DNA from 2 places in the Xanthomonas sp. 60 genome. Region 2 is predicted to be linked to the other one. Evidence: riboswitches for the same ligand, from Rfam matches in the RefSeq annotation. Region 2 holds a riboswitch; the other holds the start of a gene.
The links. Region 2 has a riboswitch for glycine ahead of gcvP (aminomethyl-transferring glycine dehydrogenase). Riboswitches for the same ligand answer to the same signal wherever they lie in the genome.
Positions count from the first base shown of each region.

Region 1: linked by a shared signal. The riboswitch ahead of FHY09_RS09505 (trimeric intracellular cation channel family protein) and the one ahead of gcvP (aminomethyl-transferring glycine dehydrogenase) in region 2 are both predicted to bind glycine.

Region 1 covers NZ_JAASQW010000003.1:581,898-585,301, reverse strand. The annotation lists gene FHY09_RS09515 (NAD(P)/FAD-dependent oxidoreductase) at 1-795, shown strand, start outside; gene FHY09_RS09510 (GIY-YIG nuclease family protein) at 830-1,087, opposite strand; glycine riboswitch at 1,128-1,223, shown strand; glycine riboswitch at 1,231-1,327, shown strand; gene FHY09_RS09505 (trimeric intracellular cation channel family protein) at 1,409-2,026, shown strand; gene FHY09_RS09500 (3-deoxy-7-phosphoheptulonate synthase) at 2,084-3,184, opposite strand.
Region 2 covers NZ_JAASQW010000001.1:747,143-750,546, forward strand. The annotation lists gene gcvP (aminomethyl-transferring glycine dehydrogenase) at 1-1,761, opposite strand, end outside; glycine riboswitch at 1,821-1,924, opposite strand; gene FHY09_RS03415 (multidrug effflux MFS transporter) at 2,212-3,404, shown strand, end outside.

The DNA of each region.
Region 1 (3,404 bases), on a different contig from region 2:
GTCGGCGGCGGTCCCACCGGCGTGGAACTGGCCGGCACGCTGGCCGAAATCGCGCGGCATACGCTGCGCAACGAGTTCCGCCATATCGATCCGGCCAGCGCCAAGGTGCGCCTGGTCGAAGCCGGGCCACGCGTGCTCTCCTCGTTCCCCGAAGTGCTCTCGCTGAAGGCACGGCGCCAACTGGAGAAACTCGGCGTGGACGTGCTGACCGGCACGCCGGTCAGCCACATCGACAACCAGGGCTTCCAGCTCGGCGAGACCTTCATCGCCGCGCGCACCGTGGTCTGGGCAGCGGGCGTGGCGGCCTCGCCGCTGGGGGCCACGCTGGAGGTACCGCTGGACCGCGCCGGCCGCGTGCAGGTCCTGCCCGACCTCACGCTGCCGGGGCATCCGGAGGTGTTCGTTGCCGGCGACCTGGCGGCCCTGAGCCAGGCGGACGGTCGGCCGGTGCCGGGCGTGGCACCGGCAGCCAAGCAGATGGGCCGGCACGTGGCCGAGACCGTGCGCGCGCGCCTGCACGGCAAGGCGGCACCGGGCGCCTTCGTCTACGCCGACTACGGCAACCTGGCCACCATCGGGCGCATGGCCGCGATCGTCCACCTTGGCCGGCTGCAGCTCTCCGGCGTGCTCGCGTGGTGGTTCTGGCTGGCCGCGCACGTGATGTTCCTGATCGGTTTCCGCAACCGCATGGTGGTGCTGCTCAACTGGGCGGTGGCGTACTGGAGCTACCAGCGCAGCGCGCGGATCATCTTCGGCAACGCACGCCCGCCCAGGGATCCACCCGCCGAGCGCTGAGTACGGGCGCTGCCCTGTCGGTGTGGCGGCCGGCCTAGAGGCCGAACCATGCCAGCTTCTTCGCACGCGGCTGCTGTTTCAGTTCCCACTCGGCGCGCGAGGCGTCCGAACGGCCGGCATACTGCCGCACCGCGAGGATCCGCAGCGGCGGCCGGGCGCGCGTGTAGCGCGCCCCCCTGCCCGCCTGGTGGGCGGCGAACCGGGCGTCCACGTCGGTGCTGATACCCGCGTAGTAACTGCCGTCGCGGCATTCGAGCAGGTACAGGAACCAGGGCGTGGGCGCGGTGGACATGGCCGTGATTATCGCTCACCCGCCGCAGCGGCTACACTGGCGCCCGGATGCAGGAGAGAGGTGCCACACAGGCACCCGCCGAAGGCGCAGGCTCCCATGATCGCTCAGGCCGGTGGAGTTGGACTCCATCAACCATGCATCCCACTCGCCGAGCTGGAGAGAGGTCCACCCGGACCCGCCGAAGGGGCACGCGGAACACGCTTCCGCTGAACTCTCAGGCAAAAGGACAGCGGGAGCGGCACCGGTCACGCCATCGCCTCGCTGCCCCCGCAGCGAAGCGGCAGCGCGCGGCCGGCCATCGCCTGTCCGGAGCCTGCCCCCATGCTGTTGTCCATCATCTATCTGATCGCTATTTCCGCCGAAGCCATGACCGGCGCGCTCTCGGCCGGCCGCCGCCGCATGGACCTGTTCGGCGTGGTGATGATCGCCTGCGTGACCGCCCTGGGCGGCGGCTCGCTGCGCGACATCATCCTCGGCCATTATCCGCTGGCGTGGGTGCAGCACCCCGAGTACCTCGGCTTCACGGTATGCGCGGCGCTGGTGGCCACCTGGCTGGCACGCTGGATGCACCACTTCCGCCGCACCTTCCTGGTGCTCGATGGACTGGGCCTGATCGCCTTCACCCTGATCGGCTGCTCGATCGCGCGCGAGGCGGGGCATGCCACCGCGATCGTGCTGATCGCCGGCATGTTGACCGGTGCCTTCGGCGGCGTGCTGCGCGACATCCTGTGCAACGAAGTCCCGCTGATCTTCCAGAAGGAGCTCTACGCGATCATCGCCCTGCTGACCGGCGCGGCCTACCTGCTGCTGCTGCACTGGGGCGTGGCCGACAGCACGGCGATCCTGTGCTGCCTTGGTGGCGGCTTCGCGCTGCGCCTGCTGGCGATCCACTTCCGCTGGGAGATGCCGAAGTTCGTGTACCACGACGAGGTGCACTGAGCACCCCGTCCGGTGGGCGCCGCGCTGCGTACGACCGGCAGCGCAGCGCCTGCGGGCTCACGCCGCTTCGGCGGCCGGTTCGGGCACCGTGACCGTGCCGGAGGCGATCGCGCGCCGGGCGCGCACGGCGGCGGCGAGATCTTCCAGCACGCGCTCGGTCGTGGTCCAGTCGATGCAGCCATCGGTGATGCTCTGGCCGTGCACCAGGGGCTGGCCAGGCAGCAGGTCCTGGCGGCCGCCGACCAGGTTGCTCTCGATCATCACCCCCACGATGCGCTGCTCGCCGCGCGCCATCTGCTCGGCGATATCATCGACCACCCGCGGCTGGTTGTCCGGGTTCTTCAGGCTGTTGGCATGGCTGGCATCGATCATCAGGCGCGTGGGCAGGCCGGCCTTGGCCAGCACCTGGCAGGCGTCACCGAGGCTGGCCGCGTCGAAGTTGGGGACCTTCCCGCCACGCAGGATCACATGGCAGTCCGGATTGCCGGCGGTGGCCACGATGGCGGTGTCGCCCTGCTTGGTGACTGACAGGAAATGATGCGGGTTGGACGCCGCGCCGACGGCATCGGCGGCGATCTTGATGTTGCCATCGGTGCCGTTCTTGAACCCGACCGGACAGGACAGGCCCGACGCCAGTTCGCGGTGCACCTGGCTCTCGGTGGTGCGCGCCCCGATCGCGCCCCAGGCCACCAGATCGGCGATGTACTGCGGCGAGATCACATCGAGGAACTCGACCCCGGCCGGCAGGCCGAGCTTGTTGATGTCCCGCAGCAGGCCGCGGGCGATGCGCAGCCCCTTGTTGATGTTGAAGCTGCCGTCCAGGTCCGGGTCGTTGATCAGCCCTTTCCAGCCCACCGTGGTGCGCGGCTTCTCGAAGTACACGCGCATGACGATCTCCAGCTCGCCGGCCAGGGCATCGCGCAGCGGCTTGAGCTTGTGTGCGTACTCGATGGCCGCGGCCGGATCATGGATGGAACAGGGGCCCACCACGACCGCAAGGCGGTCGTCGTGGCCGTGCAGGATGGCGTGCAGCGCATCGCGCGAGGCGGTAACGGTGGCTGAGGCCTCGTCATCGCACGGCAGCAGGGCCAGCAGTTCGGCAGGCGAGGTGAGCGGTTCGATCTTGCGGATGCGCAGGTCGTCGGTGAAGGGGGGCATGGCGGGGGATCTCCAGAGGTGGGGGTCCCAGCGCGGCGGCATCAAAAAAGCCGCCAGGTGCGCTGGCGGCTTTCGGGAATGCGTCTGAAAACGTTCTTCAGGGTGAATGCAGTCCTTCCTCCGCCTGGGGCTTCGGAAAGTAATACCAGACGTAAAAGCTGGCGCGGGCTGCGTTCATGGGATGCAGTGATAACACAGCACCCGCGGCGCTGCCAACTGT
Region 2 (3,404 bases):
CGCTTCACCGCGCGAGCGGTGGTAGGCGCGGATCGCCAGCAGGCCGGCATATTCGCCCTGCGCGCCGGAGTTGGGCTGCAGGCTCACCGCATCGTAGCCGGTGCATTCCACCAGCATCGCTTCCAGGCCTTCGATCAGCGCCTTGTAGCCCACGGCCTGATCGGCCGGCACCAGCGGATGGATGTTGCCGAACTCCGGCCAGGTCACCGGGATCATCTCGGCGGTGGCGTTGAGCTTCATGGTGCACGAGCCCAGCGGGATCATCGTGCGGTCCATCGCCAGGTCCTTGTCGGCCAGCGAACGCAGGTAGCGCAGCAGTTCGTGCTCGCTGTGGTGCGTGTTGAACACCGGATGGGTGAGGAACGCGCTGGTGCGCTGCAGACCGGCGGGGATCGCAGGGGCGACCGTGGCGTCGAGCGCTTCGATGTCCAGCGGCGCCCCGAACATCGCCGCCACGGCCACGATGTCCTCGCGGGTGGCGGTCTCGTCCAGGCTGATGCCCACCGAGCGGCTGTCGATCGCGCGCAGGTTGTAGCCGGCGGCGCGCGCGGCGGCGTGGATCGCCTCGGCATCGACGTCGGTGATGTGCAGCGTATCGAAGAAGTCCGTACCAACGGCCACGCCATGACTGCGCAGCGCGCTGGCCAGGATCACGGCAAGGCGATGGGTACGGCGGGCGATGCGGGTCAGCCCCTCGGGCCCGTGGTACACGGCATACATCGAGGCCATCACCGCCAGCAGCACCTGCGCGGTGCAGATGTTGGAGGTGGCCTTCTCGCGGCGGATGTGCTGCTCGCGGGTCTGCAGGGTGAGGCGGTAGGCCGGGTTGCCGTGTGCATCCACGGAGACGCCGATCAGGCGGCCGGGCATGCTGCGCTTGAAGGCATCACGGCAGGCCATGAAGGCGGCATGCGGGCCGCCGAAACCGAAGGGCACGCCGAAGCGCTGGCTGTTGCCCACCACGATGTCCGCGCCCCATTCGCCGGGGGCGGCCAGCAGGGTCAGCGCAAGCAGATCGGTGGCCACGGCCACCAGGCCGCCGCGCGCGTGCACGGCCTCCACCAGCGCCTTGTAGTCACCGACCTGGCCGAAGGTGTCCGGGTACTGCAGCAGCAGGCCGAAGGCCTCCGCTTCGAAGGCTTCGGCCGGGGTGCCCACGCGCAGCACGATGCCCATCGGCTCGGCGCGGGTGCGCAGCAGTTCCAGCGTCTGCGGATGCACCGCGTCATGCACGAAGAAGGTGTCCGACTTCGACTTGGCCGAGCGCTTGGCCAGGGTCATCGCTTCGGCGGCCGCGGTGGCTTCATCGAGCAGGGAGGCGTTGGCGATCTCCATCCCGGTGAGGTCGGCGCACAGCGTCTGGAAGTTGATCAGCGCTTCCATGCGGCCCTGCGAGATCTCGGCCTGGTAGGGCGTATAGGCCGTGTACCACGCCGGATTCTCGAGGATGTTGCGCAGGATGACATTCGGAGTGTGCGTGCCGTAGTACCCCTGGCCGATGAAGCTGCGCAGCACGGTGTTCTGGTTGGCGATGGCCCGGATCTTCGCCAGCGCGTCCACTTCGGTCAGTGAATCGGGCAGGGCGAGCGGGGCGGGCGATTTGATGCGGGCTGGCACGATGGCATCGGTCAGCGCGTCCAGCGAGGCGTGGCCCACCACGCCGAGCATCTGCGCGATCTCGGCGTCATTGGGGCCGATGTGGCGCTCGACGAAGGCATCGTGATGCTCGAGGTCGCGCAGCGAAGGGGTGTTCTGGGACATGGCGAAGGATCCGTGGGAAAGGGCACGCATGCGGGCAGGCCGCCATCCGGCTGCCTGCAGGGCGCCCCTCTGTCCTTTTGCCTGAGAGTTTGTGAAGCGCGGTGAGCTGCGGCTTCGTGCCCCTTCGGCGCCGGGTTTGACCGGTCTCTCCAGAGTTTTGTTGCGGGTGGTCACGAGCCTGAGCGATTACGGGCGTTGCGCCTTCGGCAGCGGTGTCCTGCTTCTCCCACCTTGTTGCCTGCTGATTATAGCCGGTGCACTGCGGCAACGGCGGATACTCACGGGTGAACACGCGCTGGCCCACCCTACGCTCTTGCGCGAAGGCGCATGGAAATGACGTCGGATAAGGCCTATCATGCCCCCATACCCGTATTCATGTGGCGCCTCCTGGCAGGGAGTGCGCCTGCCCGGCGTGCCTGTCCGCGCCGACCCCGACCGCTGGATTCCGCAATGACCGCCGCCTCGCCTTCGACCCGCCGCCTGGCCCTGCTGCTCGCAGGGCTGGCGATGTTCGGTCCGTTTTCCATCGACACCATTTTCCCCGCCTTCCCGCAGCTCGCCCAGCGCCTGAAGGTGGATGAGGTGGCGGTGCAGCAGACCGTCAGCGTGTACCTGCTGTTCTACGGACTGATGAGCCTGGCGCACGGTCCGCTGTCCGATGCCTGGGGGCGCAAGCGGGTGATCCTGGGCGGGCTGGTGGTCTTCGTGGGCGCCTCGGTCGGCTGCGCGCTTTCGACCGATCTGGGCACGCTGCTGGTTTTCCGCGCGCTGCAGGGCCTTTCGGCAGGCGTGGGCATGATCGTGGGCCGCGCGGTGATCCGCGATCTGTACCACGGCCACGATGCGCAGCGCCTGATGAGCCAGGTGTCGATGATCTTCGGCATCGCCCCGGCGATCGCGCCGATCATCGGCGGCTGGATCCTGCTCAGCGGCGCCGGCTGGCCGCTGATCTTCTGGTTCCTGGTGGTGTTCTCGCTGCTGCTGCTGGTGGCCACGGCGCGCTACTTGCCGGAAACCCACCCGCTGCAGGCGCGCACGCCGCTGTCGCCGCGCGGGCTGGTGCGTGACTACCTGCGCATCGGGTCCAATCCGCGGTTCGTACGGCTCGCGCTGGCCGGCAGCCTGGCCTTCGGTGGCATCTTCCTCTACATCGCGTCGGCCCCTGTGTTCGTCATGCAGCACCTGCGCCTGGGCGAGGGCGATTTTGCCTGGCTGTTCATCCCCACCATCGGGGGCATGACGGCCGGCTCGTTCCTCTCCGGGCGCATGGCCGGACGCACCACGCCTACGCGCCAGGTCAGCATCGGCTTCATCTGCGCGGCGGTCTCGGCGTTGCTCAACATGGGCTATGTGTCCCTTGCGCCGCAGCTCGCGCTGCCCTGGGCGGTGCTGCCGATCTTCCTCGGTGGCCTGGGCATGGCGCTGATCTTCCCGATCCTGGCACTGGCCGTGCTGGACATGTACCCGCACCAGCGCGGGCTGGCGTCTTCGCTGCAGGCCTTCGTGCAGCTGATGATCAGCACCGTGGTGGCCGGCGTGGTATCGCCGTTGTTGAACGCTTCGCCGCTGCACCTCGCACTGGGCCAGGCGGCGTTCTTCGCTGCTGGATTCGTGTTCTGGTACTGGGAGCACCATCGCGAACG